Regions from separate parts of the Huintestinicola butyrica genome, predicted to be linked through region 2. Evidence: a T-box and tRNA genes for the amino acid it is inferred to sense, from the RefSeq annotation. Region 2 holds a T-box; the other regions hold tRNA genes.

Region 1 (8,205 bases), on a different contig from region 2:
CTTGATGCAAAATTCGTTGCAGAGGCTAAGAAGGCCGGCTTTATCAACCTGAAGGGTCACAGAACCGTCGGCGGCATGAGAGCTTCCGTTTACAACGCAATGCCTATGGAGGGCTGCGTAAAGCTGGTTGAATTCATGAAGAAGTTTGAAGAAGAAAATTCCTGATCGGAGGTTCTTTTACCATGTACGATATTCTTACACTCAATAAGATCGCCAAGTGCGGCACAGACGCATTTGACAAGGCAAAATATACAGTTGCCGATGCTGTGGAAAATCCCGACGCTATCATGGTACGTTCCGCAGCTATGCACGATATGCAGTTCGGCAATAAGCTTCTCGCTATCGCAAGAGCAGGCGCAGGCGTAAACAACATTCCCGTTGACCGCTGCGCAGAAGAGGGCATCGTTGTTTTCAACACTCCCGGTGCCAATGCAAACGCTGTTAAGGAGCTTGTTATCGCAGGTCTCCTCCTTTCCTCCAGAAAGGTAACTGACGCTATTGACTGGGTATCCACCCTCAAGGGTCAGGAAGATATCGGCAAGAAGGTAGAAAAGGGCAAGTCCAACTTCGCAGGTCCCGAGATCAGCGGAAAGACTCTGGGCGTTATCGGTCTGGGCGCTATCGGCGTTCTGGTCGCAAATGCTGCAATGAGCCTTGGCATGAAGGTGATCGGCTACGATCCTTTCCTCTCCGTAAAGGCTGCGCTTTCCCTTAAGCCCGGCGTAAAGACCGTTACCGATGTTAACGACCTCTATGCTGCTTCCGACTATATCACTATCCACGTTCCTTACAATGCTGATACCAAGGGCACTATCTGTGAAAAGTCCATCGCTGTTATGAAGGACGGCGTAAGAATACTCAACTTCGCAAGAGGCGAGCTGGCTGATACCGCTGCTGTTCTGGCTGCTGTTGAAAGCGGCAAGATCGCTTGCTACATCACTGACTTCCCCTCCGATGAGCTTATCGGCGTAAAGAACGTTATCTGCGTTCCTCACCTGGGCGCTTCCACTCCCGAGTCCGAGGACAACTGCGCAGTTATGGCTGCTTCCGAGCTTATCGACTACATTGAGAACGGAAACATCAGAAATTCCGTAAACTTCCCCAATGCAGAGATGAATGCCGCAGGCACAAAGATCTGCGTTCTGCATAAGAATGTTCCCGCTGTTATTTCCGAGATCACAACTATCCTCGGAAAGGCTTCCATCAACATCGACAACATGATAAATGCTTCCAAGAAGGATTACGCATACACACTCATTGACGCAGCAGGCAACATCAGCGAGGACATCGCTGCAAAGCTTTCCGCTGCAGAGAACGTAATCAAAGTAAGAGTTATCAAGTAACTCTTACTTTGGAATAAAACTTCATTGTTATCACGAAAGGGGTAAAAAAATGGCAAATTACAATTTCAGCCAGGAAGACGCAAACGCAAACAAGGGTATGGGTATTCTTATGTCGGTTTTCCCATTTCTGTTCTTCCTTCCTCTGGTAGTTGAGAGCCAGAAAAATTCCGAATATCTCAAGTTCCGTGCAAATCAGTCGCTGATTATTTTCGGCTGCTCTGTTGCCTGCTCGATCCTTAATTACATACCCATTATAAAGTATATCTCGGGTATCATCAGTCTTGTTGTATTTGTTTTTGCTATCATTAACCTTGTTAATGCGTGCCAGGCAAGCGATAAGCCCCTGCCCCTTATCGGCGACATCAAAATTCTTTGATAAAACCCTATAAAATCAAAAGCCGTCTCGTTTGAGGCGGCTTTTTCATAGCATATAAAAATACTCATTGTATATATCTGATTAAATATATACAATGAGTATTTATTCGCTTACTTCTTTCTTATCATTTCAGCTTTGAGCTGTCTGGGGAGGAACATCTTTACGCCCTCCATGGTCTTTTCGTTGGGAGTGAAGATAAGGCGGACATTTCCTGCGCTCTGGTGCCTGAAATCGGCGTAATATGCGCCCTCGTTTGTGCCGTCGGTAACAAGGACGGTAGTTACCTTGTCGGCTGCCTCGGGAGCTTCCTCCAGCTTGCCGAAGGCGGTGAAGTCGCCTATCTTTGTGCTGAGCAGACGCTTTCTTTTGCGCTTGCCTGTTATCTTGTCGATATCAAGGTCGCCGTTGGTGAGGATATATTCATACTCGGTGTCGATGCCTGTCATAAGATAATATCCGCCGTAAAACACCAGACCCACCAGCAGCAGGCTCAGCGGGAAAATAATTATAAGGAAAAGAAAGGCTGCCACAAGAGCGGTAAGCACGCCTATGAGTATTTTCTTGGCTGTTTCGGAGCCGCCTGACTTTTTTGCCACAAGCTGCTCGGAATAAAAATCGTTGTTCATTCTGATGATCCTTTCGTGTAATGAAATTCCCCTATTCAAATAATTATATCACACAATCACCAAGGTTGCAAGGATAAAATACAGTTTTTTTGTTTACAGTGTGTTGACGCAGGCGGTTTTATGCTGTCAAATTGTCTTGCAAAGAGGAGGGATATGTGCTAAAATACAGGTAAAGTAAAAATAAGGCACGGGTCAGCCCGTGAGAGGTGCAAAATGATATCTCAGATAAACGAAACTTTGAAAATTGCTGTTGAAAACGGCGACGTATCAGGCGCAAATGTGCTTGTGCTGCATAACGGCAGGGAGGTGTATTGCCAGTACGGTATGAGGGACATTGAAAACAGCCTGCCTGTTGAGCGTGATACTATCTTCCGACTGTATTCCCAGACAAAGCCGATAACTGCCGCAGCGGTGGTGCTGCTGGCCTCCGAGGGGAAGATAGACATGGGAGCGTGGCTGTCGGACTATATGCCCGAATTTGCCTGCTCATATGTGAACGCCGACGGCGAAAGGCGTGGGGCGAAAAATCACATCACAGTCCGTGACCTGCTGAACATGACCTCGGGTATCCCATACCCTGACGGAGCCACTGAGGGCGGCAGACAAAGCGGAACGGTGTTCCGGACAGTAGAACAGCGGCTGCGCTCCGACTCGCCTGTGACTACCCGGGAGTTTGCGGAGATGATGTCCCACGTTGACCTTTGCTTTGAGCCGGGGGAGCGGTTCATGTACGGCGCTTCCGCCGATATTCTGGGTGCGCTTGTGGAAAGGGTCAGCGGAATGTCATTCCGTGATTTCCTCAAAAAGCGCTTTTTCGAGCCGCTGGGCATGAATGACACGGATTTTTATGTGCCTGCGGAAAAATCCTCACGTCTTGCAAAGGTGTATGACTATTCGGAAAACGGTCTGTATGAGATGAAAACAAATCATCTTGGTCTTGCGTATGAGAGGGATAACATCCCAGCGTTCCAGTCAGGCGGAGCGGGTCTGTGCTCCACCCTTGATGATTATGCCAAGTTTGCCCAAATGCTTATGAACGGCGGAGAATATAACGGTACCCGCATAATGCCGCAGGCGGCGGTGAGATTCCTCACTCACGGAGGTCTGGCACCCCACCGGAAGCATCAGCTGGCAGAGGGCTGGGGCTGGATGACAGGCTATACATACGGTAATCTTATGCGTGTATGCGACGACGAGAGCATGACATCGCTGTTTTCAACCAAGGGAGAATACGGCTGGGACGGCTGGCTCGGCACGTTCTTTTCAAATGAGCCTGCCCATGGCATCACGCTGCTTTTCGGCACACAGCAGGCAGGCGTGGGCAGATCGGGCGTGCTGGTGAGAAAGATAAAAAATATTGTAATGAGCAGTCTTGCTTAAAGGAGAAGCTATGATAATTGAGAGTTTTAAGATAAAAGCAGAGGGCTCGGGGGATAATGCCACCCTGCGCACATATATCGTTGACAGCTCGGAATATTTTGAGTACAGCAGGAGACCTATGGTGTTCATCTGCCCGGGCGGAGGATATGAATTTGTGTCCCACAAGGAGGGGGAGCCTCTGGCGCTCCAGTTCACCGCTATGGGCTATCATGCGGCGGTGCTTACATATTCGGTAAAGCCTGCGGTATATCCCACACAGCTGCTGGAGATCGCTCAGGCATGGAAGATAATCCGTGAAAATGCGGACAGGTGGAACGTTCTGACGGACAAGATCATCATTATGGGCGGCTCTGCTGGAGGTCATCTGGCGGCAAGCTACGGCATTTTCAGCGGCGAGGACTTTATATGCCGCTCTGTGGGGCTTACAGCACAGGAGCTTAGGCCTGCGGGAATGATACTGTGCTACCCTGTTATATCCTCGGGCGTGTATGCTCACCGTGGCTCCTTTGAGGCACTGCTGGGGGTACCATATGGCGAGAATAAGGAGATGCTTGAAAAAATGTCCCTTGAAAAGCAGGTGACGGAGAACACTCCCCCTGCCTTTATCTGGCACACCTTTACGGACAATGTGGTTCCCTCGGAAAATTCCATGCTTTTTGCCATGGCGCTGAAAGAAAAGGGCGTAAACTGCGAGCTGCACATTTTTCCCGACGGGGGACATGGGCTGGCGCTTGCCAATGAGTTCACCCAAGACAAGGGCGGATATGGCATTCAGCGTGAGTGTGTTGTGTGGATAGAGCTTGTAAAAACATGGCTTGGAAATAAATTTGGTTTCGGTGAAAGTCTGTAAAAATATTTTTCGGCATTTTATATCCGCAGCGGGATCTCTGCTGCGGATATTTTAAAAAAGTGCTGATTTTGATGTGCATAATATCTAACCGTATATGTGCAAAACAGCATATCTGTCAGCAAATGTCACAAACTGAAATTTTTTTTGAAAAACCCCTTGACTTTTCCTGCTGAATGTAGTAGAATAAACAAGTCGGTTGAGGACAGCGGTTCTCAAAAGACAAGCGGAAGCCCAACAATATCGGGCGAATGGGAGCATAGCTCAGCTGGGAGAGCATCTGCCTTACAAGCAGAGGGTCATAGGTTCGAGCCCTATTGTTCCCACCAAAATGATGCGGAATTGTTCGCAAAAACAATTCCGCACAATATTCGGCCTGGTAGTTCAGTTGGTTAGAACGCCGCCCTGTCACGGCGGAGGTCGTGGGTTCGAGTCCCATCCAGGTCGCCATTTTGCCTCTGTAGCTCAGTCGGTAGAGCAGGGGACTGAAAATCCCCGTGTCGATGGTTCGATTCCGTCCGGAGGCACCATATTGCGGATTTAGCTCATCTGGTAGAGCGCCACCTTGCCAAGGTGGAGGTAGCGAGTTCGAGCCTCGTAATCCGCTCCACGATTCGTCGAGACAATAGTCTCGGCGTTTTTTTTTATCCTTTTATACTATTATAATGTATATCGGAGGAAGCTATATGAAAAGATTTGCGGCGGCGCTGGCTGCTGTTCTTATGCTTACCGCCTGCACTCAGGTGGAAGAAAATATACCCGTAATGGCGGAGACCTCTGCCGTGACCGAGGATACTGACGCATCTGTCGATGTCACCACTGCTGTTTCGTCTGAAATTGTTTCGGAAGAAATAACATCGGAAACCGAGCTTGAAACATCGGAGGCAGTGTCCGAAAGCGAAACAACTGCTGCGGAGGAGGTACAGACCGAAGCACCTGCGGCTGCTGAAAATTCGGCAGAAGAGACCTCAGCAGCTGAAACTACGACAACCGAGGCGGTTTATGAGGACGCTCAGGCAGAAAGCACGGGCACTGTCACAGGCATTGAGCTTACGTTTTACGATGTGACGCTTTCTCAGGGCGAACACAAGATGCCCATTGTTACCATGTCACCCGAAAGCGCTCCCGATAAATCCGAGATATGGACAAGCTCCGATGAAAGCATTGCAAAGGTAGATGGGCTTGGAAATATCACCGCTGTGGGCGAGGGTACGTGCGTTGTCACCGTGGCTTCCGCTGCCAGCCCCAACGTTACAGCAAAAGTGAACGTGACTGTCAAGGCGGCTCCGGGACTTACATACATAGGCGGTATTCTCATTGCAAACAAGACCTACGCTCTCCCTGCGGACTATAACCCGGGCGTTGACCCCGAGGCTCAGGCGGCTTTTGACGATATGCAGGCCGCAGCCACAAAGGAGGGGCTGAACATATACGTATCATCGGGCTTTCGCTCCTATGAATATCAGTCGGGGCTTTACGACAGATATGTACAGCGCAGCGGTAAGGCAGAGGCAGACCGCTATTCCGCCCGCCCGGGCCATTCCGAGCATCAGACAGGGCTTGCCTTTGATATGAACACCATTGACATCTCCTTTGCCGATACCGACGAGTATGTGTGGGTCAAGGCACACTGCTGGGAATATGGCTTCATCATCAGATATCCCGAGGACGGCGAGGATGTAACGGGCTATATGTATGAGCCTTGGCATATCAGATACCTTGGTAAGGAGACTGCCAAAAAGGTCTATGACAGCGGCCTTACGCTGGAAGAATATCTGGGAATAGATTCAAAATACAGCGAATGATGCAACTGCATAAGCTGCTTACTTGCATTAAAATAAATAAAAAAGTCCGCGTGGGTTTATATTTTCTGACTTAATTTGTTCGGAGGGTATTGACTTTTGCGGATTTTTTTGTTATTATAAATTTGTGCATTGCTTTGCAGGAAAATAACAGTCGGCTTGCATATGGGCGGCAGGGACGTCCGCAGGTCGGTCATTTTGCTTTTCTGCGTTAATGAATATTATTATTTTATAGGGAGATTGATATTTATGATCCGTGTCGGTATTTTAGGCTACGGCAACCTTGGAAGAGGCGTTGAGTTCTCTATCCGTCAGAACAAAGATATGTGCCTCAAGGCAGTTTTTACACGCCGTGATCCCGCTTCTGTAAAGATAATGACAGAGGGCGTTCCCGTTTATTCCGTAAACGATGCAGCAGCTCACAAGGACGAGATCGACGTTCTTATCCTCTGCGGAGGAAGCGCAAATGACCTTCCCGCCCAGACCCCTGAGTATGTAAAGTATTTCAATGTAGTTGACAGCTTCGATACTCACGCAAGGATCCCCGAGCATTTCGCAGATGTTGACAAGGCTGCTAAGGAGTCCGGCAAGATCGGTGTTATCTCCGTTGGTTGGGATCCGGGACTGTTCTCTCTTATGAGAATGTACGGCAACGCAGTTCTTCCCGAGGGAAGCGACTACACATTCTGGGGCAAGGGCGTAAGCCAGGGTCACTCCGATGCTATCAGACGTGTAAAGGGCGTTAAGAACGGCAAGCAGTACACCATTCCCGTTGAGTCCGCTCTCGAGAAGGTAAGAAACGGCGAAAATCCCGTTCTCACCACCCGTGAAAAGCACACAAGAGAGTGCTTCGTAGTTGCTGAGGAGGGTGCAGACCTGGCTCAGATCGAGCATGATATCAAGACCATGCCCAACTACTTCTCCGACTATGATACTACCGTTCATTTCATCACCGAGGAGGAGCTTGAAAAGAACCACAGCGGAATACCTCACGGTGGTTTTGTCATCAGAACCGGCAAGACAGGCAACGGCGATAACAAGCACGTTATGGAATTCAGCCTGAAGCTTGACTCCAACCCTGAGTTCACCGCAGGCGTGCTGGTTGCATTTGCAAGAGCAGCATACAAGCTTAACGCAGAGGGCGCAAGCGGCTGCAAGACCATTTTCGACGTAGCTCCCGCATACCTTTGCCCCCAGACTCCCGATGAGCTGAGAGCACATATGCTTTAATTTTGCGGTAACAGAAAATCCCGATGCACTGCGGTGTGTCAGGATTTTTTTTCAGACGAACTGGTATAATAGGAGTATGACAATTACAGTATCCCGATGCGAGGAGGCATATCAAAATTATAACCGGTTTTGACGATATCAGCAAGCGCGCCGCAGAGTGCGGCAGAGATGCCAAAGCGTATATTTTTCTTTCGTGGCTGGGACTTACCGAGGACGAGATGAAAAGCATAGGGGCAGATGATTATAACGCAGCAATGCGTATCCTTATGTGCGGCAGGCGAGAGCCTGCCGCTTTTGCGTGATAAGTGGACTGTTGGAAAAATCAGCACAAACAAAAGCAACAGGGACCTGCATTTTGTCTGCAAGTCCCTGTTAATATCGTTAATATATCTTATTTCCTCACAAAACTGTAGTCACAGCAGCTTCCGCCGTTTCCTATCTGCTGGGTATAAACAAAATCTGCTCCGGGAAGCGAGTCGTAAATGATATCATCTATATGGCAGAACACAGCCGTAAGCTCGGGTATGCCGTATTTCCTGAACAGCTGGTCAAAAATACAGTCGTGGGTTATCATGGAAAATGTGTTCTTCGGTGCCTGCGG
Region 2 (8,205 bases):
CTTTGAAATAAAAATTCCGCCGCCCATGAGAGCAGCTGTTAAATTTGATTATGTTTTATACAACGCCAAGCTTTATTATGTCCGAAAAAAGCCCTGCAAAAATGCAGAGCTTTTATACTATCATTTCTTTTTGCAAGGTTATTATATCACAGCAGGAAAGATATGTCAACGCTTTGCGAACAATTTCCGAGCAATCTGTTTACAGCCTGCATAGCTGTAAGTCTATGGTTACCTTTTGCAGTTCAGCTTTGAGTAAATAAAGGTATCCCGCCAGATAGGTCTGCCGTTTTCGTCCTTTGAGAAATAAACGCTTTCCCGCAGGTGAGCTTCACGCATAAAGCCAAGCGCTTCAAGCAGCTTCCATGAGGCTGTGTTCATAGTGTCGCATTCGGCATATATTCTGTGCAGACCTTCGCCGAAGGACTTTTTTATCAGGGCGGCACAGCATTCCCGAGCGTATCCGTTTAGGCGGTATGCCTTGTTGAACAGATAACCCAGCTCTGCCGTTTCAAACTCACGCTTGCCAAGATAAAGGCTTCCTATCAGTTTGTGCTCTGATTTCAGCTCGGCGGCTATCATTTCGTCGGAATCCATCATTATATCCAGGCTTGCCGTCGCTTCATTCATGCTCATCGGGGGATATGGCTCATATTTGACCGTGTCAGGGTCGGAAACATACTCATAAAGGTCGTTCAGGTCGCTCTTTTTAAATCTGCGAAGTATGAGCCTGTCCGTTTCGGTGAAAATAATATCGTCGTTCATATGTTCTCCTTTTTATGTCAGTACATCAATTTCATCAGTGGCGGGCGGCTCAAATATCCGTCCGAACTTTTCCGCCAGACCGCTGTCAACATAATATGCGTTCAGCCTGCCCGCACTGATGTCGCTGTTTCGCTTTTCAATGCGCCTGTGCCATTCTTCATCGGTTATGTTAATGTAGTGAAACTCGTTTTCTATGCCGTGTGAATTGTAAAAATCCCTTGCAAGCTCACGCTCGCTCTTCGTCCAGAAGCCCCAGTCAAGGATAACATTTGTACCTGTTTCAATTATTTCAAGGGACTTGTTATAAAGGTAATTTTCTGCCCGACAGACGTAATCGTCCAGCTTTTCACTCGCTTCATTACCGAAAAGTGCAAGGGTTATCTCATCAACGGAAAGTATCACGGCACTGTATTCAAGCCGAAGCTTTTGTGCGTAGGTGCTTTTACCGCTGCATATTTTGCCGCAGGTCATTATTACTTTTGGCATATCAGGCTCCTTTCTTTACATCTTTATATTGTGACAGTTTTTGTTACATTTAGTATCTTGTGTACGCTCTGTTATAAAAATATTATATCATTTATGTAATAAAATGTCAATAAAAAACTGCCGCATAGGAAGAATTTCCCAGCGGCAGAATGAAGTTATATAATTACTTGGAGAATGCAGCGATAGACTGCTCTATCTTTGCCATCTTGTCAAGAGCCTTGGCAAGCTTTGCCTTTTCAGCCTCGACCTGCTTTTCGGGAGCCTTTGCCATAAAGCCGGGGTTATTCAGCTTGCCCTGAGAGAAGTCGATATCCTTCTGAACAGCTGCCTTTTCCTTGGCAAGTCTTGCAAGCTCCTTCTCCTTGTCAACAAGGTCATCAAGGGGAATGAAAATTCTTGCGGAATGGGTTACGGCTGTTACGGAGTCGGGAATATCAAAGCTTGCGCCTATCTCAACAGAGGAAGCGGAAGCCAGCTTCTCAAAGAAGATGATGCCCGACTTGAAGATATCTGCGTCGGCAGTTTCGATGTAAAGCTTTGCCTTTACAGAAGGAACTACGTTCATTTCGGAACGGCGGTTTCTTACTGCCTTGATAGCGTCGATTATCTTCTCGAAAGCCTCTTCCTCAGCGGTGAATACCAGCTTTTCGTCAAATACGGGATAATCGGAAAGCATTACGGGAACGTCGCTGTCGTCGATAGCAGACCATATTTCCTCAGTGATAAAAGGCATAAAGGGGTGCAGTAGCTTGAGCATTCCCTTCATTACCCAAACGAGAACTGTCTGAGCAGCAGCTGCGCTGTCGCCGCCTGCCTGGATACGGGGCTTTGTCAGCTCAATGTACCAGTCGCAGTAAACGTCCCAGATAAAGTCGTAAAGCTTCTGACACGCAACGCCCAGCTCAAATGCTTCGAGGTTCTGGTTTACTTCCTTGGCAAGGGTGTTGAACTTGCTTATTACCCACTTATCCTCCATTGCAAGATTTTCGGGGAGACCTGTGAGCTGGAAGTCATCGGGCAGGTTCATCATGATAAATCTGGAAGCGTTCCACAGCTTGTTTGCAAAGTTTCTGGAAGCCTTTACCTTGTCCTCGATGTAGCGCATATCATTTCCGGGAGCATTGCCTGTTGCAAGCATAAAGCGGAGAGCGTCTGCGCCGTACTGGTCGATGACCTCCAGAGGGTCGATGCCGTTGCCCAGAGACTTGGACATCTTTCTGCCCTGAGAGTCTCTTACCAGACCGTGGATAAGAACGGTATTGAAAGGAGCCTTGCCCATATTCTCAATGCCGCTGAACATCATTCTGATTACCCAGAAGAAGATGATATCATAGCCTGTTACCAGTGTGTTTGTGGGATAGAAATACTTAAGGTCTTCAGTGTTGTCGGGCCAACCCAGTGTGGAGAAAGGCCACAGTGCGGAGGAGAACCATGTGTCCAGAGTGTCGGGATCCTGTCTCATAGGCTTGCCGCACTTGGGGCAAACTGCGGAGCTTTCCTTTGTAACGACCATCTCGCCGCAGTCGTCGCAGTAGAATGCGGGTATCTGATGACCCCACCATATCTGACGGGAGATGCACCAGTCACGGATATTTTCAAGCCAGTGATAATATATTTTGTCAAAACGCTCTGGAACGAACTTTGTCTCGCCATTCTTTACAGCGTCGATAGCAGGCTGTGCAAGAGGCTTCATCTTAACGAACCACTGAGTTGATACCTTAGGCTCAACAGTAGTGCCGCAGCGGTAGCAGGTTCCAACATTGTGCTCGTGATCCTCAACTCTTACAAGGAAGCCGCCCTTGTCAAGGTCCTCAACTATCTTCTTTCTTGCCTCGTATCTGTCCATGCCCGCATAGTCGGGATAATCTGCGATTATCTTTGCATCATCGGTCATAACATTGATGATAGGCAGATCGTGGCGCTTGCCCACCTCAAAGTCGTTGGGGTCATGGGCAGGGGTTATCTTAACAACGCCTGTACCGAATTCCATGTCAACATAGTCATCGGCAACAACTGGGATCTCTCTTCCTACCAGAGGGAGGATAAGTGTCTTGCCGACAATATCCTTGTAACGGTCATCGTTGGGGTTTACTGCAACTGCGGTATCGCCCAGCAGAGTTTCGGGACGGGTGGTAGCAAGCTCAACATATCCGCTGCCGTCCTTGAGAGGATATCTCAGGTGCCAGAAATGGCCGGCCTGATCCTCGTAGGTAACTTCCGCATCTGAAAGGGTGGTCTTGCAGTGGGGGCACCAGTTTACTATTCTCTCGCCTCTGTAGATAAGACCCTTTTCGTAGTATTTTACGAAAACTTCCTTTACAGCCTTGGAACAGCCCTCGTCCATGGTGAAGCGCTCTCTTGACCAGTCGCAGGAGGAGCCGAGCTTTTTGAGCTGCTCAACTATGCGTCCGCCGTACTTTTCCTTCCACTTCCAAGCACGCTCCATGAAGCCCTCTCTGCCGAGATCTTCCTTGGTGATGCCTTCTTCACGCATAGCGGCAACTATCTTTGCCTCGGTAGCGATAGCGGCGTGGTCTGTTCCGGGGAGCCACAGAGCGCTGTAGCCTGACATTCTCTTCCAGCGGATAAGGATATCCTGGAGAGTTTCATCAAGGGCATGTCCCATGTGGAGCTGACCTGTTATGTTTGGAGGGGGAATAACGATAGTATAGGGCTTTTTCTTTGAATCAACTTCTGCACGGAAGCAGCCGTTGTCCATCCAGAATTTGTAGATCCTGTCTTCAAATTCCTTAGGGTCATAAACCTTTGACAGTTCTTTTTTCATTTTCTTCTTTCCTTTCGTATCGGCATTTCGGCATAAAAAAACGCCCCGAAGCCGATTATTGGCTTCAGGACGGAGATATCCGTGGTACCACCTGAATTCGCTGGGTCACAGCGCACTCATTATTCCGTAACGGGGAATATCCGCCGCAGACTACTTTAAAAGTTCACCTGCGAAGCTCCGAGGCTACTTCTGCATACACCGCATAAAGACTTGCACCGACCGTCTTTTCTCTGAATGCGGGAGATAGGCATACTCCTCCTCATCACAGCATTTGCTTAATGAAAATTATAGCATGGGGCAGGGGATTTGTCAAGGGATTTTTTCTCTTTATTCCATTGTCTTTATCTTTTTATTGTAAAGCCTTTTGAAAAGTATCACCGATATCACGGCAGAAAGTATCTCGGCAATGGGGAATGTGAACCATACCGTATAGCAAAGCTCGGGGGAGATTTTTGCTATTGCCGCAAATATCCATGCAAATGGGAATATGAACACAAGCTGCCTGCAAACGGAGACTATCAGCGATTCTATTCCGCCTCCCAGTGCCTGAAAGATACCCTGAAAGGCTATGTTTGCACCTGCAAACAAAAAGCTCAGGGAAACTATCCTCATGGCGCTTATGCAAAGCTCCGATGTTTCTCCCGAAAGTCCGAACACAGCCGAAAACGGTGCTGCAAATATCTCTGCTGCCGCAAGTCCGACAAGCATCATTATTGCGGTGTAAAGATGACCGCATTTTATTCCGCTGATTATGCGCTGTTTGCTGCCCATGCCGTAGCTGTAGGAAACGATTGGGGTTATGGCATCACGTATGCCGAAAGCCACGAAAAGCATTACCTGCTGTATCTTGTAGTAAAGTCCGTATGCCGTTACCATTGCGGTGCTTATGCCGCCAAGCACAAGGTTCAGTCCGTAGGTCATTACTGACATGAGCGCCTGAGCTATTATGGCAGGCAGACCTATGGCATAGATCTCGCCGATAGTTTTTCCTGACGGCTTTATGCAGCTGAGCTTTATTTTTACGTTCACGTTGAATTTCAGGTGGAAGATAAGTCCTGTTACAAATGAAAGTATCTGACCGATAACGGTTGCATATGCCGCACCCTTTACGCCCATTTCGGGGAAACCCAGAAGTCCGTATATAAGAATAGGGTCAAGGATAATATTCGCCACAGCGCCTATTATCTGTGCAATGGTCGAAAAGCCCGAGTGTCCGCCTGCCTGCAGAAGCTTTTCAAAAACTGAGAAAAATATTATGCCGAATGAGAACACGCAGCATATGCCAAGATACTCGTTTGCCATTTCCGATATGAGCGGGTCGCTTGTCTGGCTGGAAATGTAGATATTCGTTCCAAACAGACCGAAGATGATAAACATCAGAGATATTACGATGCCAAGAAAAACCGCATTTCCCGCAGCCTTGCCTGCCTTTTCCTTTTCGCCCATGCCAAGGCATTTTGAGACGAGCGCATTGACGCCCACGCCTGTTCCGATAGAAACTGCCACCATAAGCATCTGCATGGGAAAAGCAAGGGTAAGCGCATTGAGTGCGTCCTCGCCGTACTCTGCCATGTTGGATACAAATGCGCTGTCAACTATGTTATAAACTGCCTGCAATATCATAGACAAAACTATTGGTATTCCCATTGCAAGCATAAGCTTATTTACGGGCATTTCTTTCATTTTGTCCGTTTTTCTGACCTGTTCCATAAATACACTCCTTAGAATAAATAAGAACCCGTCTTCACAAGCATATGCGCACGTCTTTTCGGCAAATTTTGCCGCAGACTGCGTTAAAAATCCTTGCCGGGCGAAAGCCCGCCTGCGGATTTTTGCCTACTCTGCAACAAAATTATGCTCGAAAATCCGCACACATTTCTTATGAAGACAGGTTCTAAAAAAAGTGCAGCTAAAGAAGTAAGATCGGACTTACGTTCTTTAGCTGCACATCTTATTTAATAATTATACTCTTTTGCGTTTGTGATGTCAAAGCGACTTTTGTACAAATTTATTTGCCGGCCTGAGTTTTTTGAGCTGCATTATGCACAATCACATATTTTCAACAGGCTCGATACCCAGGATATCAAGGTGCTTTACTATCATCTTTCTGGTAAGGGCTGCAAGAGCAAGCCAGCTTGAACGCTTGTTCTCGTCAGGCTCGCTGATGATGTGGTTCTCGTGATAGAATGAGGAGAAAGCCACTGCCAGCTGATATGCGTTCTCGCAGATGTAGTTGGGAGCCTTTTCGTTCATGGCGTGCTCGATAACATCGCCTGTCATTATCATTTTCAGGATAAGGCTGCGCTCTGCTTCGCTGTAAACGCCTGTGAGACGGGGAGTGATGCCCTCAGCCTTTTTCATGATCGAGTTTATTCTTGAAACGGTGTAGAGAAGATATACGCCTGTCTTTCCGTCGGTGGACATGAACTTGTCAAGGTCAAAAACATAGTCCTTGGAACGGTGGTTGATAAGGTCGCCGAACTTGATGGCTGCCATGCCTATCTTTCTTGCGTATGCCTCTCTGTCCTCGCCTGCAACAAGAGCAGAATCCTTCAGACGTTCAAGGGAAGCGTTGGTAACGGTCTCGATAAGGTCGGAAAGTCTCATAACTCCGCCGTCACGGGTCTTGTAGGGCTTGCCGTCGCTGCCGTTCATGGTGCCGAAGCCGAGGAATTCAAGCTCAGTGCTGTCGGGTACAAGCTGTGCAAGGCGTGCGCAGCGGAACACCTGAGTAAAGTGAAGCTCCTGACGGTTATCAACAACGTACCAGATCTTGTCGGGGGCAAAGTCTTTGTTTCTCTGAATAATGGTTGCAAGGTCGGTTGTGGCGTAAATACTGGAATTATCGGACTTGCGGACGATAACGGGAGGCATGGGAGCCTTGTCGTCCTGCTTTGCGACGTCAACAACAAGTGCGCCATCGCTTTCACGGGAGAGGTGCTTGTCCTCCAGTATCTTCATAAGCTCGGGAATGTATTTGTCAGCGTCACTCTCGCCGTACCAGTAATCAAAATCAACGCCCAGCTTTTCATAGTTGCTTTTCAGGTCGGCGATAGAAACACGGAGTATCTCTTTCCAGAGTGCGATATAGCCTGCTCTGCCGCTCTGAAGCTCAAAGGTGGCAGTGTGAGCCTTTGCTTTGAAATCATCGTCTTCCTTGCTCTTCTTGCTGGCAAAGGGATATACCTCGCAGAGAAGCTCAGCGGAAAGGGGAGGAACGCCGTCAGACTCCTTGAAGTCCTCGGAGAAGCACTTCCAGTCGGGATATCTTTCGGAAAGCTCTGCGATTACCAGACCTATCTGAAGACCCCAGTCGCCCAGATGAACATCGCTGTAAACGGTGCAGCCGCAGGCACGGGCAAGTCTTTTCAGGGATTCGCCGATGATAGCCGAGCGGAGATGACCGATGTGCAGGGGCTTTGCAACGTTGGGTCCGCCGTAGTCGATAACGATCTTTTCCTGCTTGTCAGCCTGAGGAACGCCGCAGAATTTATCGCTGTCAATGCCTGCCGCAAGGGAGAGCATATATTCGTCGCTGAGGGTAAGGTTCAGGAATCCGGGCTTTACGGCTTCCGCCTTGGCAAAGATCTCCTCGCTGCTGAGGACTTCCGCAACCTCGGAAGCGATGGCAATGGGAGACTTTCTGTAAGCCTTTGCAGCCGCAAAAGCACCGTTGCACTGGAACTGGCACAGGTCAAGACGGTCAGAGGGAGTAACAACGCCCGAAGCCTCGGGATAGCCGCATTTAACGAATGCAGCGGTAACGATATCTGTAAGAGCCTTGGTAATAGTCTGCATTTATATATCCATCCTTTGTACAAATCATATATAGCTTGATTTTACCATATACTTTATGATATGTCAAGTAAGATGCAAGCATTTGGGCTTGTTTTCGCCTTACAAAAAATCCTCCACTGTTTTCAGTCTGCCCACAATATGATCCACACCGATATTGTCAGCCGCAGCCTTTCCGTTGGAAAAATAACATGTCTTCATGCCAAAGGCCTTTCCACCCGCCATATCGGAGGACATGGAGTCGCCGATTATTATGGTTTCGCCTGGCATAATAGGCTTTTCACGTCCATCGTTCAGTATCTCAAAAGAGCGGGCAAAAAATTCCTCAGACGGCTTTGATGCACCTATCTGCTCGGATATAAAGAAATAGCTGAAAA
Region 3 (8,205 bases), on a different contig from region 2:
AAAGTTCTAAAAGCCGCCTGCACCGAAAATTTGAAAACTTGCTAATAAGCAAAACATCTCAAATTGGCTAAAAGCTTTTTTATGCAGGCGGCTTGAAACTGAGAGCAATTTCGCAGAAATTGCGTTTCAGTTTCCGCCGTAAGGCGCAGGTACGGACAAATCTGCTTTTCATTTTTATAAAGTCCGTACCATGCAAAGGAGACACCACCAGGTGGGAAGTATTAACCAAAGGTTAATTAAACTAAAGCAAGGGCAAAAAACGGCATTCCCCTTCCCCCTGATGGTTTCTCCGTGGCTTTGTAAAAGGCAAGCACTCATCTCTTCCTTACACCCTATTCCCTACCGTTTTTTATCCCCCTACATTTTGCTTGCCGACGGAGACCGAACCCCGTTCATTTATTTGCACTCTTTTCTATAGCTATGTTTACAAGCTTGAGCTTCACTCCGTTCTTTTATCTGCTGTTCGTTTTGTTTGGTTCTGCGGTGTGGATTGGTTATATTATCCGCCTATCTCCCATAAACAAATCGAGCCGACAGCATATGCCGTCGGCTCGTGATATTACCTTTAAATTATTCTGCGTAAACTTCCTTTGCCATGTTGAAAGCCGCCCATGCTTTGGGCCAGCCTGCGTAAAATGCGGCGTGGGTAAGGATCTCAGCCATTTCCTCGGCTGTAACCCCGTTCTTTTTCGCATTTTCCAGATGATAGCGGAATGAGCTGTCCGTAAGTCCCTGGGACATAAGTGCCACAACGGTCACAATACTGCGGTCACGGAGTGAAAGCTGCTCCTCACGGCTCCATACCTCTCCGAAAAGCACATCATCGTTAAGCTCCGCAAACTTGGGAGCAAATTCGCCCAGTGCATTTCTTCCTGCTGTCTGCTTTACAATAATAATTACCTCCTGTTGACACGGAAAAGTTTTTGTGATATGCTTAAATTATAAACCTTAAAGCTGACTTTAAGTCAATAGTTATTTTTTATAAATTTTATGAACGGGTGATAATATGAGCTATACTGTAGGAGAAGCTGCCAGAAGGCTGAACGTAGCCCCCTCAACTCTGAGATATTACGACAAAGAGGGTCTGCTCCCAGCCGTCAGCAGAACAGAGGGCGGCATAAGAATGTTCACCGCCGCCGATATGGAGACCCTTTCCATGATAGGCTGCCTGAAAAAAGCAGGAATGTCCATCAAGGACATAAAGCAGTTTATGGACTGGTGCCACCGGGGCGACAGCACCATTTCCCTGCGCAAGGAGCTTATCAAAAAGCAGCGCCGTGCCGTTGAGGAGCAGATACGCCAGCTGAACGAGACCCTTGACGTTCTTGACTACAAGCAGTGGTACTACGAGACCGCCGAAAAAGCAGGCACCTGCAAGATACACGACAACCTTTCCGAGGAGGACATTCCCGAAAAGTTTCGCTGCGGAAGAAAAAAGGTCAAGGGCACTGCATAATATTATTTCATCTGCGACCGGTTTGCACAAAAAAGCCGCATTTCTTATAGCAAGAAATGCGGCTTGAAATTCTATCAGCCTCTGCGGCGGGAAGTATTCCTGCGCTTGTTATCAATATTTTTCTTTATATCGCCCATGCGCTCATCGGAGCTTGCCTTGAACTTGTTGAGCATATCCTCAAAAGCGGACTCGGGAGTCTGCGGCTCCTTGGGAGCGAACTTGTCCTGCCTGGGTCTCCTGTCACCGCCCTGACGGTTTCCGCCGTCGGGTCTGCCTCTGAATTCCTTCTTAGGCTGAGGAGGAAGAGCCTTTTTGATAGATAAAGATATTTTTCCGTCCTCGGAAACTGCGAGAACCTTTACCTTTACCTGCTGTCCCTCGGTCAGATGATCTCTAATCTCATTTACAAAGGTATTCGCCACCTCGGAGATGTGAACCATTCCCGTAACACCGGGTTCAAGCTCCACAAAAGCTCCGAACTTGGTAATGCCTGTAACCTTGCCCTCATAAATTTTTCCTACATCCGGCTGCATAAACTAAAATATACCCTTCCTTATTTTTTGGCTTGCGCCAGTTTATGAAAAAGCGGAAAACCGCCTTATCAGTTTCGAGTAGTGTCGTAGAATCTGCGTTCGTCGGGATAAGCATACCCCAGCTTTTCCATAGCGATACGCTCCATATAGGTACGTTCATCGTCCTCATTGAGAATACTTTCATAGCTTGCATTCTCAGCCTCAAGAGCCTCTGCCTGAGCCTTCAGGACTTCAAGCTCCTGCTGCTTTTCGCTCAGCTCCACCTTGTCGCCGATGATCGAAACAACGCAGGCACCTATAAGAACAATAAAAACGGGAACAGCGATTATGCTTGCAAGTGCATTGCTTCTGCCCTGCTTTTTGCGGTAAGCCTTTCTGACAGCAGCCATAGCCGCTTTTTTCTCCTTGCTGTCTTTACCTTTTGCGGACATATTCCCACCGTCCTTTCCTGACGCTTCTACTTCATCTTAGCTGATTTATTATACAACATTTCAGGTATATTTTTCAAGTGTTTTTTATAATTTTTAGATTTTGCCCTGATTTTTTTGGCGTTTGATACAAATTTGGAGTTCATTTTTGTTAACATTTTTTGCCTAAAAAATACAAACGGTTTAGCGGCAAATAAATATACTTTGTGTAAAAAGCCATATATGCCGCCGAAAAGCCACCTGAGGAACCCCATTATCACCGTACCTGCCGTCAGGATATATATTACCGCCCCCAGCAGCGCACCAAGCCAGTAAAACGCCCTTATCTCTCCCCTGGCGAACAGCAGGGAAAATATGTACAGCCCCAGCCCGCATATTATCATATAAAGGGCGTCGCACACAGCGGTAAGCGCCGTGCTGCGCATAGGGGGAAGCATCACACGCAGGGCACGGAACACGTCCCACAGCACCCCGAATGTCACGCCTGCCAGCACCGACAGCAGAAAAAGCTCCGTCTGCTCGCTTACTGTGAAAAACGCCTCAGGCTCAATTTTTGTAAGCAGCATCATTTAAGCAGCCTGCCCACAAACCCCAGAGGGCCTTTCACCTGGCTGTCGCCGTAGATAACAGCGTTTATCTCCCCCTCGATGACCATATCCCCCGTTTCCACCGAAAGAAGTCCCACTCTGAGATCCTTGCCCTTTACCGTAAGCTCGCCCATGCAGGTATATAGCAGAACGGAGTTCTCGTTGAATTTATCCGTATCGGTCACGCCTGTGACGGTCAGTCTGCTTCTGTTTTCAAGCTTCAGGGAATGTTCGTTTTTTTCCATGCCTATCAGCTCCATACTCATGATAATACTTAATACTATGAGCAGAAATATAAAAATAGACATAAAAAAAATCTCCGAACTATTGTTCGGAGATCCTGGAGGCGCCACCCGGATTCGGACCGGGGGTCAAGGAGTTGCAGTCCTTTGCCTTACCACTTGGCTATAGCGCCGTGGATGTTTTTCTCTGCAATCGGAAGAAGCACATGTGCCGACTTTTGCCGACACAACCAAAATGTACAGAGAAAAAATGGAGCGGATTACGAGGCTCGAACTCGCTACCTCCACCTTGGCAAGGTGGCGCTCTACCAGATGAGCTAAATCCGCATAATGGCGACCTGGATGGGACTCGAACCCACGACCTCCGCCGTGACAGGGCGGCGTTCTAACCAACTGAACTACCAGGCCATGTGGTGGGAACAATAGGGCTCGAACCTATGACCCTCTGCTTGTAAGGCAGATGCTCTCCCAGCTGAGCTATGCTCCCACATTTTTCAGGCTTTTGAGATTTCGTTTTGTGTATCTCTCCAACCGACTTTTATATTATACACTAATACTTTGGATTTGTCAAGTGTTTTTTCAAAATTTCCAAAAAAATTTTTGAAAGCCCGCAAATGGCTCTGTTACGCAGTTCATGGTATATTATATACGCTTATACTCAAAAAAATTCCGCATCGGAGAAAAATTTTTCTTTCGATGCGGAGATTTAATAAAAGTTACTTTACAAACTCAGACACATCGGGAACAGTGAACTTTTCCGCAGGAACTGCCCTGCCCTTGTACTTCTTCCGCTCCTTCTGGTTCTTGATGACCTTCTGCCTTGAAAACTCTTCTCTCTCCTTTTCCTCCAGGCTGTTCTCAATGAACTTAGCCGTGGTCTCATATCGGGGGATAACGATGTTTTTCAGGGCGTTTGCTCTGGTCTGGGTCTTTTTTATGGCATTTGCAAGGCGGAACACGCTGTTATCCACCTCTGCAAGCATGGCGGTCATCTGCTTTACACGTCCGAATGAGATGTACGCCACATCTACATTGCCGTCTGTATTCTCAAAGCCGTATGGTATGGAGCTGTCAGGCGGGTCAAGTGTTACCTTAGGCAGCTCGCAGCCCATAACGCTTCTGTAGGTTACGTTTACGCTTTTCTCCACAGGCATACCCTCAGCAACACGGCTGATAAGTCCCATGGTGATATTGGCCTTCTGAAGCGCATTATAAGCGTCCTTGTAGGTCTCGGAAATGGAAGATCTCAGTGCCTTTGCGGCATCTACCATCATCATAAGCTCTCTGATAAGAACGTTGCGCTTTCTGTCCAGCAGCTCATAGCCTACCTTCGCCAGCGACAGCGATTTTTTTACATTAAGCAGATTTCCTTTGGTAGGAAAAACCTGATCGGCCAATTATCCCGCCTCCGTTTCCTTTCTTATAATAATCGAAGCTGTTATTCTTCAAACTGAGCCGCAGCATCGGGATCGTACTTCTGATCCAGAAGCTTTTCATCAACACGATCAAGAGCGGAACGGGGCAGAGTTGAAAGCAGCGCCCAGCCCATGTCAAGAGTCTCGTCAATGGAACGGTTCTCATCAAACCTCTGGTTCAGGAAGTGCTTTTCAAAAAGGCGGCCGAATCGCAGATAAGCCTTATCCAGCGATGAAAGCTCGTCCTCACCGATAACGGAAGCCAGTGAACGTGCATCCTGCACCTTTGCATATGCCGCAAAGAGCTGGTTTGCGCAGTCGGAGTGGTCTCCTCTGGTATAGCCCTCGCCGATACCGTCCTTCATAAGTCTTGAAAGGCTGGGAAGTACGGATACGGGAGGATAAATGCCGTTCTGGTCAAGGCTTCTGTCCAGAACTATCTGACCCTCGGTGATATAACCTGTAAGGTCGGGGATAGGGTGAGTGATATCATCGTTGGGCATTGTAAGAATGGGTATCTGTGTAACAGAGCCTTCGGAGCCTTCAACAACGCCTGCTCTCTCATAAAGGGAAGCAAGGTCGGAGTACAGATATCCGGGGTAGCCCTTTCTTCCGGGGATCTCGCCCTTGGAGGAGGAGAACTCACGCAGAGCCTCGGCATAGCTCGTCATATCCGTAAGGATAACCAGAATGTGCATATTCTTCTCGAATGCCAGATATTCGGCAGCGGTAAGCGCACACTTAGGTGTAAGTATTCTTTCGATGATAGGGTCATTTGAAAGGTTCAGGAACATAACGACCTTCTGGAGAACGCCGCTTTCCTCGAAGCTTCTGCGGAAGTAATCGGCGATATCGTTCTTAACGCCCATTGCCGCAAATACCACCGCAAAGCCCTGACCGCTGTCCTCAGCGATCTTAGCCTGTCTTACTATCTGCACCGCAAGCTTGTTGTGGGAAAGACCCGAACCTGAGAATATAGGCAGCTTCTGACCTCTGATAAGGGTCATCAGCGCATCAATGGAGGAAATACCTGTGTTGATGTAGTTTCTGGGGTAGGAACGTGCAACGGGGTTAAGGGGACGGCCGTTGATATCCTCATACTTTTCCGCATAGATATCGCCCAGACCGTCAATAGGTCTGCCTGCGCCGTTGAACACACGCCCCAGAAGCTCCTCGGAAAGAGGCATCTCCATGGGCTTGCCCGAAAACTTTGTTCTTGTATTGGTAAGGGAAAGTCCCTTTGTTCCCTCGAACACCTGAAGTATGGCTCTTGTGCCGTCTATCTGAACAACACGGCCTGTACGTGTGGAGCCGTCGGAAAGGGTTATCTCCGCAACTTCATCGTAGGAAACGCCCGTAACGTTATCGAGGGCGACAAGAGGACCGTTGATTTCTTTCAGTCCGAGATACTGTACAGCCATTATCTTCCCTCCTCAGTGCACTGCTTTACAACATTCTTTACCGCCTGGTCGATATCAACGCTCAGGTCTGTGAACTTATCGTCCATAACGGACTTGTCGTTGGGAATGTCGTATTTCATCTTGATAACACGCTCGAACATACCCGTTTCAAGGAGCTTGCTGAACGGAACGCCCTGATTTACAGCCTCACGGCAGTTATCGTAAAGCTGAATGATGATCTTCATCATCTTGAACTGCTTGTCAAGGGGAACATAGGTATCGTCCTTATGATAAGCGTTCTGCTGCAGGAAACCTACTCTTATAACACGGGCAGTCTCGATGACCAGCTTCTGGTCGTCGGGGAGAACGTCCGCACCGATAAGCTTTACTATCTCCATCAGCTTGTTTTCCTCACTGAGCAGCGAGGATATCTTCTGACGGCAGGGCAGGAAGTCGGGTGATACGTTCTTGTAGTAATACTCGCCCAGATCGTCAGTATATTCGGAGTAGCTGTTGTTCCAGTTGATAGCGGGATAGTGTCTTGCATACGCAAGAGCCTTGTCCAGCGCCCAGAAGCAGCGGACGAAACGCTTTGTGTTCTGTGTAACAGGCTCAGAGAAGTCAGAACCCTGAGGTGATACCGCACCGATGATGGTAACGCTTCCCTCTTCTCCGTTAAGGCTCTCAACATAGCCTGCACGCTCGTAGAACTCGGAAAGACGTGAAGGAAGATATGCAGGGAAGCCTTCCTCTGCGGGCATTTCCTCCAGTCGTCCGCTTATCTCACGGAGAGCCTCCGCCCATCTTGAGGTGGAGTCCGCCATGATAGCGATATGATAGCCCATATCACGGTAATATTCCGCAATGGTGATGCCTGTGTAAATGGAAGCCTCACGGGCAGCAACGGGCATATTTGATGTGTTTGCGATAAGCACAGTTCTGTCGGTAAGGGGACGGTTGGTCTTGGGGTCGATAAGTCCCGAGAATTCCTCCAGGACCTGGGTCATCTCGTTTCCACGCTCTCCGCAGCCGATATAAACGATGATATCTGCGTCACACCACTTAGCCAGCTGGTGCTGGGTCATGGTCTTTCCTGTACCGAAACCGCCGGGAACGGCAGCTGTACCGCCCTTTGCAATGGGGAGAATGGTATCAATGACACGCTGACCTGTGATAAGGGGGCGGTCGATAGGCAGTCTCTTTGTAAAGGGTCTGGGCTGCTTGATGGGCCACTTCTGGCAGAGGGTAAGCTCATGCTCATTGCCCTCAGCGTCCTCCACACGAAGGATAACATCATTCAGATGATATTCTCCGTCAGGAGCAGCATATGTTACCTTGCCCGAAATATTGGGAGGCACCATGCAGCGGTGCTCAACAACGGGAGTTTCGGGGCAGGTGGCATATATAGTGCCGCCTGTTACCATGTCACCCACGGAGGACTTGACAGTTACCTTCCAAAGTCTTTCGCCGTCAAGGCTGTCAACGTTTGAGCCAGTGTCGATATATGCCCCTGAAAGCTCCTCCATCTTTTTAAGAGGGCGCTCGATGCCGTCAAATATATTTGAGATAATGCCGGGGCCGAGGACTGCCGAAACGGGAGCGCCCGTTCCGATAACAGGCTCGCCGGGGCGAAGTCCTGTTGTCACCTCATAGACCTGAATGGTGGTCTCCTCAGAATTTACGCTTATGACCTCGCCCATAAGGTGCTTTACACCCACATAGACCATTTCCATCATGGAAAAGTCCGCAGTGTCACGAACCTTTACGACAGGGCCGTTTATTGAATATACGGTATTCACTTGCTGTCTCCCTCCTGTGCAGTCATAAGATTTCTTGACGCAAACAGGCTCTGCTGTTCCTTGAGAGCGCAGTCATATGTCCTGTCGGTAACAGTTCCCTGCTCTCTGCGAAGAACAAGATATCCGCCCAGCTTGACGGAATCGTCCGCAGCAACGGAAGCGCCCTCGCCTGCTGCGGCAAGGAGCTTGTCGCTAAGCCCCATATCCTCGGGAGCGATACATATCTGAGCGCCCTTCATATCGCCTTCCTTGGCGATCATGGCGCACATACTGTCTGCATACTGCTCCGAAGTGCGGTACTCTGCGATCTGCTTCCTGATATTGTCAAAAAGCGTCTTTGTAAGC

Evidence for each region. A T-box is a leader RNA that pairs with one kind of tRNA and senses whether it is charged. The one in region 2 lies ahead of OCV68_RS08205 (valine--tRNA ligase), so its partner is inferred to be a tRNA-Val.
Region 1: it has a tRNA-Val gene. The T-box ahead of OCV68_RS08205 (valine--tRNA ligase) is inferred to sense a tRNA for this amino acid. The anticodon was not compared.
Region 3: it has a tRNA-Val gene. The T-box ahead of OCV68_RS08205 (valine--tRNA ligase) is inferred to sense a tRNA for this amino acid. The anticodon was not compared.

What each region holds. Positions count from the first base shown of each region.
Region 1 is NZ_JAOQKB010000005.1:182,760-190,964, reverse strand. Features, by position in the region: gene serC (3-phosphoserine/phosphohydroxythreonine transaminase) at 1-165, shown strand, start outside; gene OCV68_RS07715 (phosphoglycerate dehydrogenase) at 183-1,343, shown strand; gene OCV68_RS07710 (hypothetical protein) at 1,393-1,719, shown strand; gene OCV68_RS07705 (FUSC family protein) at 1,830-2,345, opposite strand; gene OCV68_RS07700 (serine hydrolase domain-containing protein) at 2,559-3,725, shown strand; gene OCV68_RS07695 (alpha/beta hydrolase) at 3,736-4,575, shown strand; tRNA gene OCV68_RS07690 (tRNA-Val) at 4,826-4,901, shown strand; tRNA gene OCV68_RS07685 (tRNA-Asp) at 4,946-5,022, shown strand; tRNA gene OCV68_RS07680 (tRNA-Phe) at 5,027-5,102, shown strand; tRNA gene OCV68_RS07675 (tRNA-Gly) at 5,107-5,182, shown strand; gene OCV68_RS07670 (D-alanyl-D-alanine carboxypeptidase family protein) at 5,259-6,377, shown strand; gene OCV68_RS07665 (diaminopimelate dehydrogenase) at 6,624-7,604, shown strand; gene OCV68_RS07660 (L-2-amino-thiazoline-4-carboxylic acid hydrolase) at 7,996-8,205, opposite strand, start outside.
Region 2 is NZ_JAOQKB010000006.1:83,267-91,471, forward strand. Features, by position in the region: gene OCV68_RS08195 (GNAT family N-acetyltransferase) at 229-762, opposite strand; gene OCV68_RS08200 (AAA family ATPase) at 775-1,248, opposite strand; gene OCV68_RS08205 (valine--tRNA ligase) at 1,412-4,033, opposite strand; T-box leader at 4,096-4,308, opposite strand; gene OCV68_RS08210 (MATE family efflux transporter) at 4,361-5,743, opposite strand; gene argS (arginine--tRNA ligase) at 6,083-7,831, opposite strand; gene OCV68_RS08220 (HAD family hydrolase) at 7,931-8,205, opposite strand, start outside.
Region 3 is NZ_JAOQKB010000010.1:74,576-82,780, reverse strand. Features, by position in the region: gene OCV68_RS10895 (carboxymuconolactone decarboxylase family protein) at 571-861, opposite strand; gene OCV68_RS10890 (MerR family transcriptional regulator) at 1,007-1,456, shown strand; gene OCV68_RS10885 (S1 RNA-binding domain-containing protein) at 1,531-1,989, opposite strand; gene OCV68_RS10880 (FtsB family cell division protein) at 2,058-2,420, opposite strand; gene yabQ (spore cortex biosynthesis protein YabQ) at 2,447-2,986, opposite strand; gene OCV68_RS10870 (YabP/YqfC family sporulation protein) at 2,983-3,312, opposite strand; tRNA gene OCV68_RS10865 (tRNA-Cys) at 3,346-3,419, opposite strand; tRNA gene OCV68_RS10860 (tRNA-Gly) at 3,498-3,573, opposite strand; tRNA gene OCV68_RS10855 (tRNA-Asp) at 3,578-3,654, opposite strand; tRNA gene OCV68_RS10850 (tRNA-Val) at 3,658-3,733, opposite strand; gene OCV68_RS10845 (V-type ATP synthase subunit D) at 3,963-4,643, opposite strand; gene OCV68_RS10840 (V-type ATP synthase subunit B) at 4,685-6,082, opposite strand; gene OCV68_RS10835 (V-type ATP synthase subunit A) at 6,082-7,860, opposite strand; gene OCV68_RS10830 (V-type ATP synthase subunit E) at 7,857-8,205, opposite strand, start outside.